Regions from separate parts of the Thioalkalivibrio sp. AKL7 genome, predicted to be linked through region 4. Evidence: predicted binding sites of a transcription regulator. Region 4 holds the regulator's gene; each other region holds the start of a gene.
The links. The regulator sigma-54, encoded in region 4, starts transcription at its own class of promoters, with help from an activator protein. The targets are predictions, from matches to a motif close to TGGCANGNTNCNTGCTT.

Region 1 (4,175 bases), on a different contig from region 4:
CGGGCGGTGGGGCGGCATGTGTCTCGGTTGATGGCCGCGATGCGCGCGATTGGCGAGGGTCAGCGTGGATTGCGGGCGCCGGAACAGGGGCCGGCGGAGCTGCGCGGCCTGGCCGTCTCGATGAACCGCATGATGGAGCGTCGCGAGGCCTCGGAGGCCGAACTGGAGGCGCAACGCCTTGAGCAGGGACGGCTGGAGGAGAAGCTGCGGCACTCGGAGAAGCTGGCGGCGATCGGGCAGCTGGCGGCCGGCGTGGCACACGAACTGGGGACGCCGCTCGGGATTATCGCCGGTCGCGTGCAGCGCGCCATCCGGCACCTGCCGGAGGCGGATCCGGCGCGCACCGAGATGGAGGCGCTGAAGGCCGAGCTGGAGCGGGTGGAGACCATCGTGCGCCAGCTGCTGGACTTTGCCCGGCGCAATCCGTTGCAGGAACGCTCGCTGGATCTCGCGCAGCTGGTTGGAGATCTGGTCGAGCGTGTGCGCGAGCGGCATGCCTCCGGCGGGGTGGAATTCCGGCTCGAAGGCCCCGAGTTGACCATCGCCGCGGACCGCCTGCGCTTGGGCCAGGCCCTGGAGAATCTGCTGGAGAATGCCGCGCAGGTCGCCGCCCGCGAGGTCCGGGTCCGCTGGCATGCCTCGTCCGACCGGGTCGAGCTGGTGGTGGCGGACGACGGCCCTACGGCCGGGCGAGGGATAGACGATGAGCAGGCCGAACGCCTGTTCGAGCCCTTTTTTACCACCAAGCCCACCGGCGAGGGGACCGGGCTCGGGCTGGCGGTGGCGCAGGTGGCGCTGGAGGACCACGGGGGTACGGTGATGCTGGATCGCAGTGTCGCGGGGGAGACCCGTTTCGTCGTGCATCTGCCGGTGGCCGCTGGCGCCCAGGAGGATTCGCTTCGATGAGCAGCAAGGCACAAGTCCCCGCAACGCCCCCGGAGTCGGTCCTGGTCGTGGAGGACGATCGCGGGCATCGCGAGCTGCTGACCGAGGAGCTGACCGAGGCCGGCTACGCGGTTACGGCGGTCGCCAGTGCCGAGGATGCCGCGCGGGTGCTTGCGCAGCAGGCCTTCAGTCTGGTGGTGAGCGACCTGCGCCTGCCCGGCGCGGATGGCTTCCAGGTGCTCCAGGAGGCCCGCGCCCGGGTGCCGGCACCCGGGTTCATCATGCTCACGGGCTTCGGGACCATCGACCAGGCAGTGGCCGCGCTGAAGGCGGGGGCCGATGACTTCCTGACCAAGCCGGTGGATCTGGATCACCTGCGCCTGGCCGCCGACCGGGTGACCGAGGCGCGGCGTTTGAAGGACGAGGTGCGTCGCTATCGTGAGGTCCTTGCGCAGGCCGATGGCTTTCACGGCATGCAGGGCCGCAGTCCGGCCATGCTGCAGTTGTTCGACCTGATTCGGCGGATCGCGGCCGCCGACGGCAGTGTCCTGATCACCGGCGAGTCCGGGACCGGCAAGGAACTGGTGGCGCGCGCGCTCCATGCGGAAAGCGAGCGGGCCGGTGGTCCGTTCGTGGCGATTAACTGCGCGGGCATCCCCGAGGCCCTGCTGGAGTCGGAGTTGCTGGGGCACGTGGCGGGTGCGTTCAGCGGGGCCAAGGGGGCTCGGCGCGGCCTGTTTACCGAGGCCGACGGCGGCACCCTGTTCCTGGACGAGATTGCCGAGATGCCGGTGGCCATGCAGAGCAAGCTGTTGCGTCTTCTGCAGGATGGTCGCGTGCGTCCAGTGGGCGCCAACGAGGAGATCGCGACCGATGTGCGTATCGTGGCGGCCACGCATCAGGATCTGCAGGCGCATATTGCCAACGGTCGTTTCCGTGAGGATCTCTACTATCGCCTGGAGACCTTTCGTATCGAGATCCCGCCGCTGCGCGAGCGTGGCGATGATATCGAACGCCTGGCCCTGCAGTTCCTGCGTCAGCAGGCCCTGGCCCGCGATCTGCCCGAGCGTCGCCTGAGCCCGGAGGCCCTGCGTGCGCTGGTGCGGTATCCGTTCCCGGGGAACGTCCGCGAACTCGCGAGTCTGATGGAGCGTGCCGCCACCCTGGCGGCCGGCGAGGTCATCGAGACCCGTGATCTGCCGGAGCGCGTATTCGAGGCGCTCGCCGAGGATCCCGGCGGAACGACGGGCGACCGGGCGGAGGGGGCGACGCCGGTCCCGGGGATGGGCGACGACGGCCAGTGGCCGACCCTGGAGGAGCGCGAGCGCGACTACATTCGTCGGGTGCTGGAGCATGTGGACGGCAACAAGCAACGCGCTGCGCGGATCCTCGGCATCGGCCGCAAGACGCTGTACCGCAAACTCGGGGAATCCGACCCATCGTGACATCCTGACCCGGGTCGACCTGACCCATGTGTCATTATGACCCGGTTTACCGTTGGGGCGTTCCCCGGCCCTTTCGGGATGATGAGGTCATAAGTCGCTGTTTCAAAGTGTTTTGTTTGTCTTTTTCCAATCTTGGCACGATGCCTGCTCCTACTGGGACAGCAATCGAGGAATCGGAACCGCAGTGACGGACCATTCCTCCTCACACGGTTGCAACGAAATCGGGCGTGCGGACGATCGACCTTGAGTCGTAGCCGGCTTCGCCCCGAGATCCGAACGATCCAAAGGAAAAGGAGCAACATGATGAATATGCGCAAGACGATGCTCGCGATGGCCCTGACCTCCCTGTTTGCCGTGGGTGGAGCCGCCTCCGCCCAGTACGGCGGTGCCGAAGGTGGTGCCGGTGGGGGCGACATGGGCGGTGCCCAGGGCGGCCAGCCGCCGGCCCAGGAAGGCGGTGCCGGTGGCGGTGCTCAGGGCGGCCAGCCGCCTCAGGGTGGTGCCCAGGGTGGCGCGGCCCAGGGCGGTGCCCCGATGCAGGAAGCCCCCGAGGTGGATCTGAGCGAAGAAGACATCGACACTTTCGTAACCGCCTTCGTTGCGGTGCAGGAAGTGCGCGAAGACTTCGCCGACCGGCTGCAGAGTGCCGAGGACGAAACCGAAGCCCAGTCCATGCAGCAGGAAGCACAGGACGAAATGGTCAACGCGGTTGAAGACTCGGGCATGAGCGTCGAGGAATACAACGAAGTGGCCATGGCCCTGCAGAACGACCCCGAGTTGATGCAGGAAGTCCAGGAACGCGCTGAAGCCCAGCTGTAACGGGCAGCGCAAAACCTCCCCGGGCATTGCGCCCGGGGGGTTGCAGGGGCCGGCCTTCGGGGCGGCCCCTTGTTTGTGTCCGGGGCATGCACGCGAATGTTCTGCACATTGATCCGTGATTCCCCCGAGGGCGGACGCCTTCGGGTCTCGGGAATTGTCCCTGTAGCTTGAATTGGGCGGAGGGAAGCGTTATTCTTGCGCGCTTTCTGAATCGCCCCGACCTCGGAGCATCGAACATCATGAGTACCATTAGCGCCAAGCCGGCCGAAGTCGAACGCGACTGGTTTCTCGTCGACGCCGACGGCAAGACCCTCGGTCGACTCGCCACGGAAATCGCACATCGCCTGCGCGGGAAGCACAAGCCCGTGTACACGCCGCATGTCGATACCGGCGACTACATCGTCGTGATCAACGCGGAGAAGATCCGCGTCTCCGGCAACAAGGCCATGGACAAGAAGTACTTCCACCATTCCGGTTACCCGGGTGGCATCAAGGAAGCCAACTTCACCCAGATGATCGAGCGTCATCCGGAGAAGGTGCTGGAGCTTGCCGTCAAGGGCATGCTGCCGCGCAACCCGCTTGGCCGGGCCATGTTCAAGAAGCTCAAGGTCTACGCCGGTACCGAACACCGGCACACGGCCCAGCAGCCGCAGCCGCTCGAAGTCTGAGCCGCCAGAATCAGCAAGGGAATCGATCCGAATGGCTATCAATCAGTATTACGGCACCGGCCGCCGCAAGACCGCCTCGGCGCGCGTCTTCCTGCGTCCCGGCACGGGCAACATCACGGTTAACGAGAAGCCGCTGGACGACTTCTTCGGCCGCAAGACCTCGCGCATGGTGGTACGCCAGCCGTTGGAGGCGACCGAGTCGACCGGCAACTTCGACGTGATCGCGACCGTTGAAGGCGGTGGCGGCAACGGCCAGGCCGGCGCGATCCGTCTGGGCATTGCCCGCGCCTTGGTGCAGTACAACGAAGACATGCGCCCGTCGCTGCGTCGTGGTGGTCACCTGACCCGCGATGCCCGC
Region 2 (4,175 bases), 110 kb from region 4:
GCGGTGATGGACACCAGGCCTGCAACCGCTCCGTTCAGCGCCATGGTCAGGTCGGCCTTGCCGAAGATCAGACGGGTGGTGATCAGCGCGGCCACCACACCCCCGGCCGCGGCCAGGTTGGTGTTGGCGAACACGGCGGCCACGGCATTGGCGGACTCGATGTCCGACACCTTCAGCTCGGACCCGCCATTAAAGCCGAACCAACCCAGCCACAGGATCAGCACACCCAGCGTGGCCAGCGGCATGTTGGAACCCGGAATGGCGTTGATCTTGCCATCCGCGCCGTACTTGCCCTTGCGCGCCCCGAGGAGCAACACACCGGCCAGCGCCGCAGCGGCACCCGTGAAGTGGACGATGCCGGAACCGGCGTAGTCCAGGTAGCCGATCTGGTCGAGGATACCGCCACCCCAGCTCCAGAAGCCCTGGATCGGGTAGATGAAGCCGGTCAGCACGACCGCAAAGGCCAGGAAGGCCCACAGCTTCATGCGTTCGGCCACGGCACCCGAGACGATGGACATCGCGGTGGCCACGAACACGACCTGGAAGAAGAAGTCGGCACGATCGGAGTAGTAGATGTCACCACCGCTACCCAGCACGTCCGCGACTGCGTTGTCGCCGCTGATCAGGAAGCCCAGCCCCGGGATGATGGAGCTGAGACCATCGCTGTACATGATGTTATAGCCGATCAGCATGTACATGATGCTGGCGATCGAATACAGGGCGATATTCTTGGTTGCGATTTCGGCCACACTCTTGGTGCGCACCATACCGGCCTCGAGCATGGTAAAGCCCGCGGCCATCCACATCACCAGTGCACCGGCCACCAGAAAGTAAAAGGTGTCCATCGCATAGGCGAGTTCGACAACTTGCTGTTCAATTTCCATGATTGAAATTCCTCATTCGCTGGAAGGCAAAGGTTTAAAGCGCTTCCGGTCCGGTTTCGCCCGTGCGAATGCGCACGACCTGCTCCACCGGCGTAATAAAGATCTTGCCGTCGCCGATCTTGCCCGTGCTGGCGGACTTTGAAATGGCCTCGACGACCTGGTCGACCAGGTTTTCGTCAACGGCCACTTCAAGCTTCACCTTGGGCAGAAAATCGACTACATACTCGGCACCGCGATACAACTCGGTATGACCGCGCTGGCGACCAAAACCCTTCACTTCGGTCATGGTCATGCCCTGCACGCCGATCTCCGAGATCGCCTCGCGAACATCATCAAGCTTGAACGGCTTGATCACGGCGGTAATCATCTTCATGTCAGACTCCTGTGGGCGGGCCCGTCGGAACACGGACCCGCCTTTGCATTAAGAGGTAATAGCCGGCTTCAGAACGTCTTGGACCAGCCCACCCAGGCGCCCAGGTCCTCGTCGGATTCGTCGACGTACTCGAGGTTAAGGCTGAATTCGCCCCAGTCCCCGGCGTCGCGCGCCAGGCTGGCGGTATAATGGGTGTAGTTTTCGGCATCGGAATCGTCGAAGCGGGTACGACCCACGAGGAACCCGGCGCTGTAGACATCCATGAACGGGATATCCAGACCGGCGTAGAAGTACATGTCGTCATCCTGCAAGGCCGAGTCATCACTGTCGTGAACAACATAGGCCATGCCGCCGTAGAGACCGACGGTGCCAGTATCAAAGCTGACTTCCCCGTAGATCTCGCCAAAGTCGGCGCTCAGGGAGCCGGTATCATCCCGGGCGTCGGGATAGGCGTAATAGATGTAACCGACGTCATATCCGAACCCGCTGGCGAACTCGTCGGCGAATCCGGCATAGAGATCGAGTTCGTAGCTGGTGTCATCACCAAAATCGACGTTCGACAGCCAGGTTCCGGCGTAAAACCCGGAGGCATGCTCGTAATCAATGCCGCCCTGAATGGCCGCACCGTCATCGCTTTCGGAAAAGCCCCGGAAGTAGTAGTTGGACACCGCACCAATGTTCACGGACAGCTCCGCGGCGGCGGTGGAGGTAAACGCGACGCCACCGGTGGAGCCTACGGTGAGGACAGCAGCGGCCAGCGCGGAACGGGTGAACTTCTTCATATTGGTCATCTCCCAGATTGGTCAATCGAGTGTCGCGTAGTCGACACCCGGTCCTTGCACGGGCTGTGCCAAGTACCAAAAGGGAGCAAAATCGGCTTTTCACAACACGTGTTGCGGCCGAACCACGAGGTTTTGCCTCTGGATGGTGCGCACTAAAAGTGCACACGCACCAAAAGCGTGCGCTCAACAAAAAGTGTGAACACGGTCCGGCCTCCGCACGGGGCAGACGCGGAACAAGAGACAGGAAAGCGGGCCGGAAGGACCCGCAGGAGAAGAGGGGCTAGTCGGACGTCGCGAGGGTGCCGCGTTCGATCTCGATGCCGACCTCGCGTACACCGGGAACGGCCCCGGGCTTGCCCAGCTTGATGCGCACCCAGGGGGTGCCGAACTGGGCCATCAGGGCCTCGGCGATCTCTTCGGCCAGGGATTCCAGCAGCGCGTGCGGCTCGCGCGTGACGATGGCACGCACCGCGTTGGCCACCGCCTCGTAATCGACGGTATCGCCGATCTCGCCGGAATAGGCGGCGATGCGGGTATCCGCCGCCAGTTCGATGTCGAATCGCAGGCGGCGCTGGATCCGCTGTTCCCAGTCGTAGACACCGACAACGGCATCAATTTCGAGGTCGCGCAGATAGATTCGATCCATGGGCTCGGCGGGCTCCTGTAGGTCGGCGCCTATCCTACTGCCCGGGCCGCACGAGGTACACCGAGCCGTTATCATGGAGCTCTCCTTGCACGGCTTCGAGACACGCATGAGCGAGCCCTTCCACGACCTCCCGTGGCCCGACAGCCCCGAGGGCGAACCGCGTCGCATCGGGGTAGAGATCGAGATGGCCGGGGTCTCGCTGGAGATTATGGCCGAAGCAGTAAAGGCCGAATTCGGGGGGGAGATCGTGCCGGACAGTGCGTTCGTCGCCCGCGTGCGCGATACCGATGTCGGCGACTTCCAGCTGGAACTGGACGCCCGGGTGCTGAAGGACCGTGCCTACCGCGAGCATCTCGCGCGCCTCGGCATCTCGCTGGACGACTCCGACAAGGCGGCGCTGGATCGCTGGCTGGCCGACGCCGCCGGCCGCCTGGTCCCGCATGAAATCGTGGCCCCGCCGATCCCGGTGGCCGACCTGCCCCGCCTGGACCGGGTACGCGCGGCCCTGCAAGAGGCCGGCGCCCAGGGCACCGAACGCTCGTTTCTCTACGCCTTCGGGTTGCAGATCAATATCGAGATCCACCGTACCGATGCCGAGTGGCTGCTGGCGATCCTGCGCAGCTTCCTGCTGATGGCCGAGGCCCTCACCGCGGCCGGCGCAATCGACCTGGCACGGCGACTGTCGCCCTACATTCGCGCGTTTCCCGGGCCCTTTGTACGCCACATGCTGGACCCGGACTTCCAACCCGATCAGGCCGGCCTGATCGATGCCTACCTGGCGCACAGCCCGACCCGCAACCGACCACTGGACCTGTTGCCCTTGTTTGCCCACCTGGACCCGGAACGGGTCAACGCCGCACCGGTGGAACACGACTTGATCAAACCGCGCCCGGCCTTCCATTACCGCCTGCCGAACTGCGAGATCGACGACCCGGACTGGAGCCTGGCGCGACCGTTCAATGGCTGGGTCGAGGTGGAACGTCTGGCGGCGGATCCGGAACGCCTGGAGCGCCTGTCGCGGGAATACCTGGACCGCCCCGGCCAGGCCCTCGGCCGCTGGGCCGACGACTGGAGCCAGCGCCTCCGTGACTGGTTCTGACTCGGCTCCCAATGCAACCAGCCGGGTCACGCCCCAAGCCCGTCGCCCGGTGATCGCGATCACCGGGCCGGACCAGGGCGGGGGTCCGGCCTGGCTGTTCACCGCCCTGGCGGTGTGGCGCGCGGGAGGCCGCCCTTTGCGGTTGCGTCCGGGGAGACCGCGCGGCCGTTGCCCGTTCGACGGACTGATCGTGGGCGGCGGGGCGGATGTCGACCCCGAGCTCTACGGCGAGACCCTGCCCGACGGGCCGGATGCGGCCGCCATCCGCCAGGCGGAGCGCCGCCTCTCGCAGCGCCTGATCGGCTATCTCTTCTACCCGGCCCTGTGGCTGCTGCGCCGGCTGTTCCAGTCGCACGGCGGCGTACTGGACGTCGACCGCGACCGCCTGGAG
Region 3 (4,175 bases), on a different contig from region 4:
ACGAGCTGTTCGGCGGCTATCCGGCCTTCCGCCGCGACATGTTCCTGCACGGCCTGGATACCCTGCCGGAGGCCGACCGCCAGGCCTGGCAGCAGATGCTGAACGAGTCCAACGAGCTGGTCTCTGGTGCGATGCTGGCCGAGGACGAGGTCAACGACCCCGACTTCACGCAGATGATGGGCTTCACCCCGTCCTGCCTGCAGCCGTGGCTGGCCGCGGCCGACCACGTGCCGGGCCTGCTGCACCCGAAGCGCCGCGAGCGCATGCAGGACTACAAGCCGGGCAAGGCGATCGCCAACGCCCTGGATGACGACATGCTGGAAGGCCGGCATCCGCTGGACAAGGCTCAGTACGTCTGGATCAAGACCATGCTGGAGGGCCAGATCCTGACCTGGGGCGGCGACCGCATGGACATGGCCAATTCGATGGAGGCGCGTCCGCCGTTCCTCGATCACCACCTGGCCGAGTTCGCCGCCCACCTGCCGCCGACCATGCGCATCAAGGGCTCCACCGAGAAGTACGTGTTGCGCGAATCGATGAAGGGCCTGTTGCCGAAGGTGCTCTACGAGCGCGAGAAGTTCGCCTTCATGGCGCCGCCCGCGCACACCGACCCGGTCAAGTGGGCGGCGATGAAGGCCCTGGCCGATCGCTATCTGTCCCCGGAGAAGGTCGCCGAGGCCGGGTTGCTGGACCCGGAGGGCGTGCGTCAGGTGTTCGAGCTGCACGAGTCCGAGGACACGCCGGCCGCCACCCAGGTTCAGCTGGACGCGGTGATCAACCACATGATCGGGGTCCAGGTGCTGCACGCCCAGTTCGTCGCCACCGACATCCCGGCGCTGGCGCGGCAAAAGGCCGAGGAGTTCGGCTGGCACGCCTGATCACGGGCGCAAGCCTCGAGTGACCCAGAAGGCCCCGCGGACCAGGATCCGTGGGGCCTTTTTCGTTCTGGCCAACAGGGCCGGTCGGGGTCTCGACAGGCGGTGGACGCCCTCATCCGTTACCGGCTGCGCACGGATCGTGCGCGACAGCCACAAAAAAGCCGCCCGCGGCCAGGGGCCGGGGGCGGCTGATAGCTTCGCGGCCCCGAGGGGCCGGAAGCGGCGGCCTTACAGGCTGTAGTACATGTCGAACTCGATCGGATGGGTGGTCATGCGCATCTGCGTGACGTCTTCCATCTTCAGGTCGATGTAGGCATCGATCATGTCGTCGGTGAACACGCCACCCTGGGTCAGGTACTCGCGATCCTGGTTCAGGGCTTCCAGCGCCTGGTCCAGCGAATGGCAGACCTGCGGGATGCCCTTCTCTTCTTCCGGCGGCAGGTCGTAGAGGTTCTTGTCCATCGCGTCGCCCGGGTGGATCTTGTTCTGGATGCCATCCAGGCCGGCCATCAGCATCGCCGCGAAGGCGAGATACGGGTTGGCGGTGGAGTCCGGGAAGCGCAGCTCGACGCGACGGCCCTTCGGGTTCATCACGAACGGGATACGCAGCGAGGCGGAGCGGTTGCGGGCGGAGTAGGCCAGCATGACCGGCGCCTCGAAGCCCGGTACCAGACGCTTGTAGCTGTTGGTGGACGGGTTGGTGAAGGCATTCAGCGAGCGGGCGTGCTTGATGATCCCGCCGATGTAGTACAGCGCGGTCTCGGACAGGCCGCCATACAGGTCACCGGAGAACAGATTCTTGCCGTCCTTGGACAGCGACTGGTGCACGTGCATGCCGGAGCCGTTGTCACCGACGATCGGCTTGGGCATGAAGGTCGCGGTCTTGCCGTGGACGTGGGCCACGTTCTGGATCACGTACTTCAGGATCTGCACCTCGTCGGCCTTCTGCGTCAGGGTCGCGGGACCCACGCCAATCTCGCACTGGCCGGCGGTCGCCACCTCGTGGTGGTGCACCTCGGTCTCGAGGCCCATCTCGGTCATCACTTCGCACATGGTGGAGCGGATGTCGTGCAGGCTGTCGACCGGCGGGACCGGGAAGTAGCCGCCCTTCACGCCCGGGCGGTGACCGATGTTGCCGTCCTCGTAGACACGCTCGGAGTTCCAGGAGGCCTCCTGGGAATCCACGCGGCAGTAGGAGCCGGACAGGGTGGTGCCCCACTTCACATCGTCAAAGATGAAGAATTCGTTCTCCGGTCCGAACAGCGCGGTGTCGGCGATGCCGGTGCTCTGCAGGTAGGCCTCGGCGCGGCGCGCCAGGGAGCGCGGGCAGCGGTCGTAGCCCTGCATGGTGGCCGGTTCGACCACGTCGCAGCGGATGTTCATGGTCATGTCTTCGAAGAACGGATCGAGGACCGCGGACTCGGCGTCCGGCATCAGGATCATGTCGGACTCGTTGATCCCCTTCCAGCCGGCGATCGACGAGCCGTCGAACATCTTGCCTTCCTCGAAGGTCTCTTCGTCGATGTCGTGGGCCGGCACGGTCACATGCTGTTCCTTGCCCTTGGAGTCGGTAAAACGGAAGTCGATGAAGCGAACTTCCTTTTCCTTGATCTGGTTCAGCACGTCGGCTGCGGACATGGGGATCTCCTTGGTCTTTACTTGGGTATTCAAAGGTGGCCGGCCGGCCCGTCGGGCGCTTGCGCGGCGTCGCGGTTCATTATGCAGGCATCATGCCATCCGGTCCTGTTTGGCCCGGGCGCGCGAAAAACGGGCACCCGGGGCGCCCCGCCGCATCCTGGGTGCACCAATCTGGTGCTTTGTCTGCACAAGTTTCGTGCGCATTGTTGTTGGCGCGCACCTAATGGGTGCAGGGCCGATAGAGTAGCGTGACCTCGCCCAGCATGTCGCCTACCCCGGGATGGCGGTGTAGCCGGTCGGCCAGGGCCTGGGCGCGGGCCTCGAGGTCTGCCGGGGCGGCTGCCCCGTCAAGGCGCAGGGTCAGCGTCATGTGTACCCGACCGCCGAGATAATGCAGCGACATGTGCTCCACCGCATCCAGCTCCGGGGTATCGGCCCAGGCCTCGCGCAGGGCCTCCACCAGCGTCGGGCGCAGCGGCAGCATGGAACTCCGGGCCTGTTCCGCGTCGTTTTCCGGATCCACGTGCACGGTGATGTCGTTCACCCGCTCGTGTTCGTCGGTCACCGCGTGGAACACCGCATCGGCGATCCGATGACCCTCGGAGACCGAGATCATCGGCGCGACCTGGATATGCACGTCCACGACGACTTCGCTGCCGTGGCGGCGGGTGCGCAGCATGTGCGCATCCTTGACCCCGGGCACATCCATGATCGTGCGGTGGATGCGCTCGACCTTCTCCGGCTCCAGGGCCGTGTCGATCAGCTCCGCCGCGCTACGCACGATCAGGCGCCCGGCGATATGCAGGATGAACAGCGCGACGATCAGCGCGGCCAGGGCATCCGCCCACGGGAACCCGGCTACCGCCGCACCGACCCCGACCAGCACGAACAGCGACGAGATCGCGTCCGTGCGATGGTGCCAGGCATTGGCATCCAGCATCCGCGAGCGCAGGCGCTTGGCCACCCGGTGGGTGTACTGATACAGGCCTTCCTTGGCCACCAGGGTCAGCAGGGCAAAGGCGATCGCCATGTTTGCGGGGCCGGTCATGGCCTCGGGCTCGACCAGGCGGTTGCCGGCAGCCCAGGCAATCGCCAGACCCGCGAGCGCCAGAAAGACCCCGACGATCACCGTGGCCAGGGTCTCGATCCGCGCGTGACCGTAGGGGTGTTCCTGATCGGGGGAGGCGGCCGCCTTGCTCGCCGCGAACAGCACCACCCCGTCGGTGATCAGGTCCGACAGGGTATGCACGCCGTCCGCCACCAGGGCCTGCGAGTTCAGCAGCCAGCCACTGACGAGCTGCGCCACGGCGAGGAAGCCGTTCACGGCCGCGCCCACTAGCGTGACCCGGCGGGTATCGCGATAGCGTTGGTCGTTCTCCGGCGTGTCCGAAGGTCCGGAATTGGCGAGGGGGTCGCTCAGGGCCGCTCTCCCGAACAGAATCAAGGCCCCAGTATGGGCGCGCTTCGGCTGCATGCAAAACGCCCGCGCCAACGCGAGCGGTGGCCGTGGCCGAAGCCGGGCCGATATACTGTCGGCTTTGCCCTGACCCGGGATCCCGCATGTCGCAAGAACGCACCCCGCCCAGCAGTCCGACCTTCCAGGACCTGATCCGCCGCCTGCAGGACTACTGGAACGATCATGGCTGCGTGGTCCTGCAG
Region 4 (4,175 bases):
AACCAGCCGGGCCTGTTCCAGCGCGGCACCGGTCTGCGCGTGGACTCGCGAGGGGATACCATAGAGTTGTTCCATGACGTGTACTCGCTCTACAGCGAGACGAGCGAGGAGGATCCCGCGCATGACCCCGAATCCCCATAGCCTTCGCCACCGTCCGGGCCAACCGGGTGCCCGCGTGGCGGCGCTCCTGCTGCTCGCCCTGCTGGCCACGCCCGCGCTCGCCCAGCAGGGCTCGGGCCCGGCGCTGCCGGTGGAGATCACTGCCGACCGCGCGGAGATGGACGAACGCCAGGGGCTGGGGACCTACACCGGCGACGTGATCGTGATCCGCGGCGACATGACCCTGGAGGCCGACAAGGTCTACGTGCGCACCCGCGATCGCCGCCCCTACGAAATGGAGGCCCACGGCGAGCCGGCACGCCTCGAATCACCCGATCCGGAAACCGGAGAGATGCGCATTGCCACCGCCCTGCGCATCGACTACCTGCTGAACGAAGACCGCATGATCCTCACCGACCAGGCCCATGTGATCACCACCAGCGAGGAGGCGCGCGGCAAGCGCATCACCTACGACCTGACGACCGACGTGATCGAGGCCGAACGCGGCGAAGGCGACAGCGAGCGCGTGCGCATCACCATCCAGCCGCGCGACGACGAATGAACGCCACCGCCCCCAGCCCATCCGCCACATCGGCACAAACCAACGACCGCCTGATCGGACGCGAGCTGACCAAGCGCTACGGCCAGCGCACGGTGCTGGACCAGGTGGACGTCGACCTCGCGCCCGGCGAGGTGGTCGGCCTGCTGGGCCCGAACGGGGCCGGCAAGACCACCTGCTTCTACAGCCTGGTCGGGCTGATCCGCCCCAATGCCGGGCGCATCACCCTGGGCGAGCGCGATATCACCCGCGCCCCCATCCACGTGCGCGCGCGCGCCGGCCTCGGCTACCTGCCGCAGGAGGCCTCGATCTTTCGCCGCCTGAGCGTGTGGGACAACCTGCAGGCCGTGCTCGAGCTGCGCCCCGGGCTGGATCGCCACGAGCGCCGCCGCATTGGCGATGCGCTGATCGAGGAGTTCCAGCTCGAGACCGTGCGCCACAGCCCGGGCATCGCGCTGTCCGGCGGCGAACGGCGCCGCGCCGAGATCGCCCGCGCCCTGGCCGGGGATCCGAAGTTCATCTGCCTGGACGAGCCCTTCGCCGGGGTGGACCCGATCTCGGTGGGCGACATCCAGGACGTGATTCGGCATCTCGCCCAGCGCGGCATCGGCGTACTGATCTCCGATCACAACGTGCGCGAGACCCTCGGCATCTGCCACAGGGCCTATATTCTTAGCGAAGGCCGCCTGCTGGCCGCCGGGACACCGGACGAGCTGCTGGCCGATCCCCAGGTGCGCCGGGTCTATCTCGGCGAGAACTTCCGCCTGTGAAAGCGCCCCACATGCGGCCCGGTCGGTGCACAAACCACAAGGCAGGCTTTAAGATTCCATCAATGCCCACCCTCGCCCCGCATACCCGATGCTGAAACCCGGCCTGAATCTGCAGCTGGGTCAGACGCTGACCATGACCCCGCAACTGCAGCAGGCGATCCGCCTGTTGCAGCTGTCCACGCTCGAGCTCCAGGTGGAGATCCAGCAGGCGCTGGAGAGCAACCCCATGCTCGAACAGGTCGAGGACGAAGAGGCCGAGGCCGACACCGAGCGCCTGAACCAGGACGGCGAGCTGGTGGAAGGCGATCGCATGGAGGCCACCACCACCAGCGACGACGTGATCCCCGAGGAACTGACGACCGACAGCCGCTGGGACGACATCTACGAGCCGGCCCCGACACCCAACAAGGGCGTGGATGACCGCGACCCGCTGGAAAACACCAGCGACGACGACGGTGAGGGCCTGCAGGATCACCTGCTGTGGCAGCTGCATCTGAGCCATCTGACACCGCGCGACCAGCGCATCGGGGCGGCCCTGATCGACGCCATCAGCCCCGACGGCTATCTCGAGGGCGACCTCGACACCCTGGCCGAGACCATCAGCCGAGGCGAGGATGAAACCGTCGGCGTCGACGAGGTCGAGGCAGTGCTCCACTGGATTCAGCAGTGCGACCCGCTGGGGGTCGGCGCGCGCAACCTGCGGGAGTGCCTGGAGATCCAGCTACGCGAACTGGCCCCGGACGCCCCGGCCCGCGAGGCCGCACGGGCGATCCTGGAACACGGCATGGACAGCCTGGGCAAGCGCGACTACAAGGCCCTGCAGCGCCAGTCCGGCGTACGCGACCCGGACGAACTGGCCCGCGCACTGGATCTGATCCGCACCCTGAACCCGCGCCCCGGCGCACAGATCAGCTCCGCCACCTCGGAATACGTAGTCCCGGATGTCTACGTGCGCCACACCACCGAGGGCTGGCGCGTGGATCTAAACCCGGAGATCGCACCGCGCATCCGCATCAACGACCTCTACGCCGGCATGGTGCGCCAAGTCTCGGATGCCCGCGACAGCGCCTTTATGCGCGATCAGCTGCAGGAGGCACGCTGGTTCCTGAAGAGCCTGCACAGCCGCAACGACACCCTGCTGCGGGTCGCCGAGGCGATCGTCCATCGCCAGCAGGGCTTTCTCGAGCATGGCGACGTCGCGATGCAGCCATTGATCCTGCGCGACATTGCCGAGACCCTGGAGATGCACGAATCGACCATCTCGCGGGTTACCACGCAGAAATACATGCACACCCCGCGCGGGGTCTTCGAGTTCAAGTATTTCTTCTCCAGCCATGTCGGCACGAACGATGGCGGCGAGTGTTCCGCCACCGCCATCCGTGCCATGATTCGCGAATTGATTGGCGACGAACCCCCGAACAAGCCGCTCAGCGATGCCCGGCTCGCCCAGGTCCTGTCGGACCGGGGCATCAACGTAGCGCGCCGCACCGTGGCCAAGTACCGCGAGGCGATGCACATCCCTTCATCCAGCGAACGCCGGCAGATGGCCTCGATGCCCACCGGCAGCAAGTAACCAAGGAGTCCTGACCATGCAGATCAACCTGACCGGCCACCACGTGGACATCACCGACGCCCTGCGCGACTACGTCAACGAGAAGTTCGCGAAGCTGGAGCGCCACTTCGACAAGGTCATCGACGTCCACGTCGTGCTGACCCACGAGAAGACCCGGAATCAGCACAACCAGGCCGAAGCGAATCTCCAGGTCAGCGGCAATCACATCCACGCCGAGGCCTCTCACGAGGACATGTATGCCGCGATCGACGCGCTGATCGACAAAGTCGACCGTCAGCTGATCAAGCACAAGGAAAAGGTCAAGGATCACCACCGCGCCGAAGGTGCCCAGCGCAACCGCGAGCAGGCCTCCTGATCCATGACGATTGCCGAGCTGATCACCTCCGAGCGCATTGGCCTGCAACCCGAGTGTTCCAGCCAGAAACGGGCCCTGGAGGCCCTGGCGGACCTCCTCGCCGGCGGAGGTGACGGCACGGGACCGGGGAGCAACGCGATCTTCGAGGCCCTGTCCGCGCGCGAAAAACTCGGATCCACCGGTCTCGGCCATGGGGTTGCGATTCCCCATGGCCGCCTGGCCGATCTCGAGGCGCCGCGCGTGGCCGTGCTGCGCCTGGACAAGGGCGTCGACTTCGACGCCATGGATCACGAGCCGGTCGATATCCTGATCGCACTGCTGGTCCCGGAGGCCGCCACCGGCGACCACCTCGACCTGCTGGCCCAGCTCGCCCGCGGCCTGTCGCAGCCAGACACCATCGGAGCGCTGCGCCGGGCCGGGGATGCGACGGCCCTGGAACAGGAACTCGTGCGCCGCTTCAGCGAGGACTAAGCCCGTGGAACCCGCCGCCAGCCGCGATTCCGGCGCGCAGCGTCTGCCATGAACGAGGCGCTGGGAGAAGGCGGGATCGCCCGCGACATCAACGTGGAGAGCCTGATCCAGGCCATGGGAAACCGCCTGGATCTTCGCTTCGTACACGGCGAACACGCAGCACCCGACCGCAAGCTGGTCGGCGACGACGGGGACGACCTGCCGCTGGCCGGCCATCTCAACCTGATCCGGCCCAACCGCATCCAGATCATCGGCGACTTCGAGGCCCGCTACATCTCCAGCCTCAGCGCCACCCAGTGCAACGACCTGATCCTGGAGATGGCCCGCACTGGGACCACCGCGGTGATC

Region 1: G315_RS0110775 (DUF4168 domain-containing protein) is a predicted target of sigma-54. The motif match lies at 2,464-2,480, and genes of this name have one in related genera.
Region 2: G315_RS0104000 (TorF family putative porin) is a predicted target of sigma-54. The motif match lies at 2,094-2,110, and genes of this name have one in related genera.
Region 3: glnA (glutamate--ammonia ligase) is a predicted target of sigma-54. The motif match lies at 2,598-2,614, and genes of this name have one in related genera.

What each region holds. Positions count from the first base shown of each region.
Region 1 is NZ_KB906953.1:73,172-77,346, reverse strand. Features, by position in the region: gene G315_RS0110785 (ATP-binding protein) at 1-906, shown strand, start outside; gene G315_RS0110780 (sigma-54 dependent transcriptional regulator) at 903-2,330, shown strand; gene G315_RS0110775 (DUF4168 domain-containing protein) at 2,634-3,149, shown strand; gene rplM (50S ribosomal protein L13) at 3,389-3,817, shown strand; gene rpsI (30S ribosomal protein S9) at 3,849-4,175, shown strand, end outside.
Region 2 is NZ_KB906948.1:239,839-244,013, reverse strand. Features, by position in the region: gene G315_RS0104010 (ammonium transporter) at 1-884, opposite strand, end outside; gene G315_RS0104005 (P-II family nitrogen regulator) at 919-1,257, opposite strand; gene G315_RS0104000 (TorF family putative porin) at 1,326-2,039, opposite strand; gene folB (dihydroneopterin aldolase) at 2,320-2,685, opposite strand; gene G315_RS0103990 (amidoligase family protein) at 2,759-3,784, shown strand; gene G315_RS0103985 (gamma-glutamyl-gamma-aminobutyrate hydrolase family protein) at 3,834-4,175, shown strand, end outside.
Region 3 is NZ_KB906950.1:37,556-41,730, reverse strand. Features, by position in the region: gene asnB (asparagine synthase (glutamine-hydrolyzing)) at 1-878, shown strand, start outside; gene glnA (glutamate--ammonia ligase) at 1,107-2,516, opposite strand; gene G315_RS0107195 (cation diffusion facilitator family transporter) at 2,737-3,990, opposite strand; gene glyQ (glycine--tRNA ligase subunit alpha) at 4,077-4,175, shown strand, end outside.
Region 4 is NZ_KB906948.1:348,687-352,861, reverse strand. Features, by position in the region: gene lptC (LPS export ABC transporter periplasmic protein LptC) at 1-141, shown strand, start outside; gene lptA (lipopolysaccharide transport periplasmic protein LptA) at 122-661, shown strand; gene lptB (LPS export ABC transporter ATP-binding protein) at 658-1,428, shown strand; gene G315_RS0104550 (RNA polymerase factor sigma-54) at 1,517-3,001, shown strand; gene hpf (ribosome hibernation-promoting factor, HPF/YfiA family) at 3,018-3,356, shown strand; gene G315_RS0104540 (PTS sugar transporter subunit IIA) at 3,360-3,827, shown strand; gene hprK (HPr(Ser) kinase/phosphatase) at 3,876-4,175, shown strand, end outside.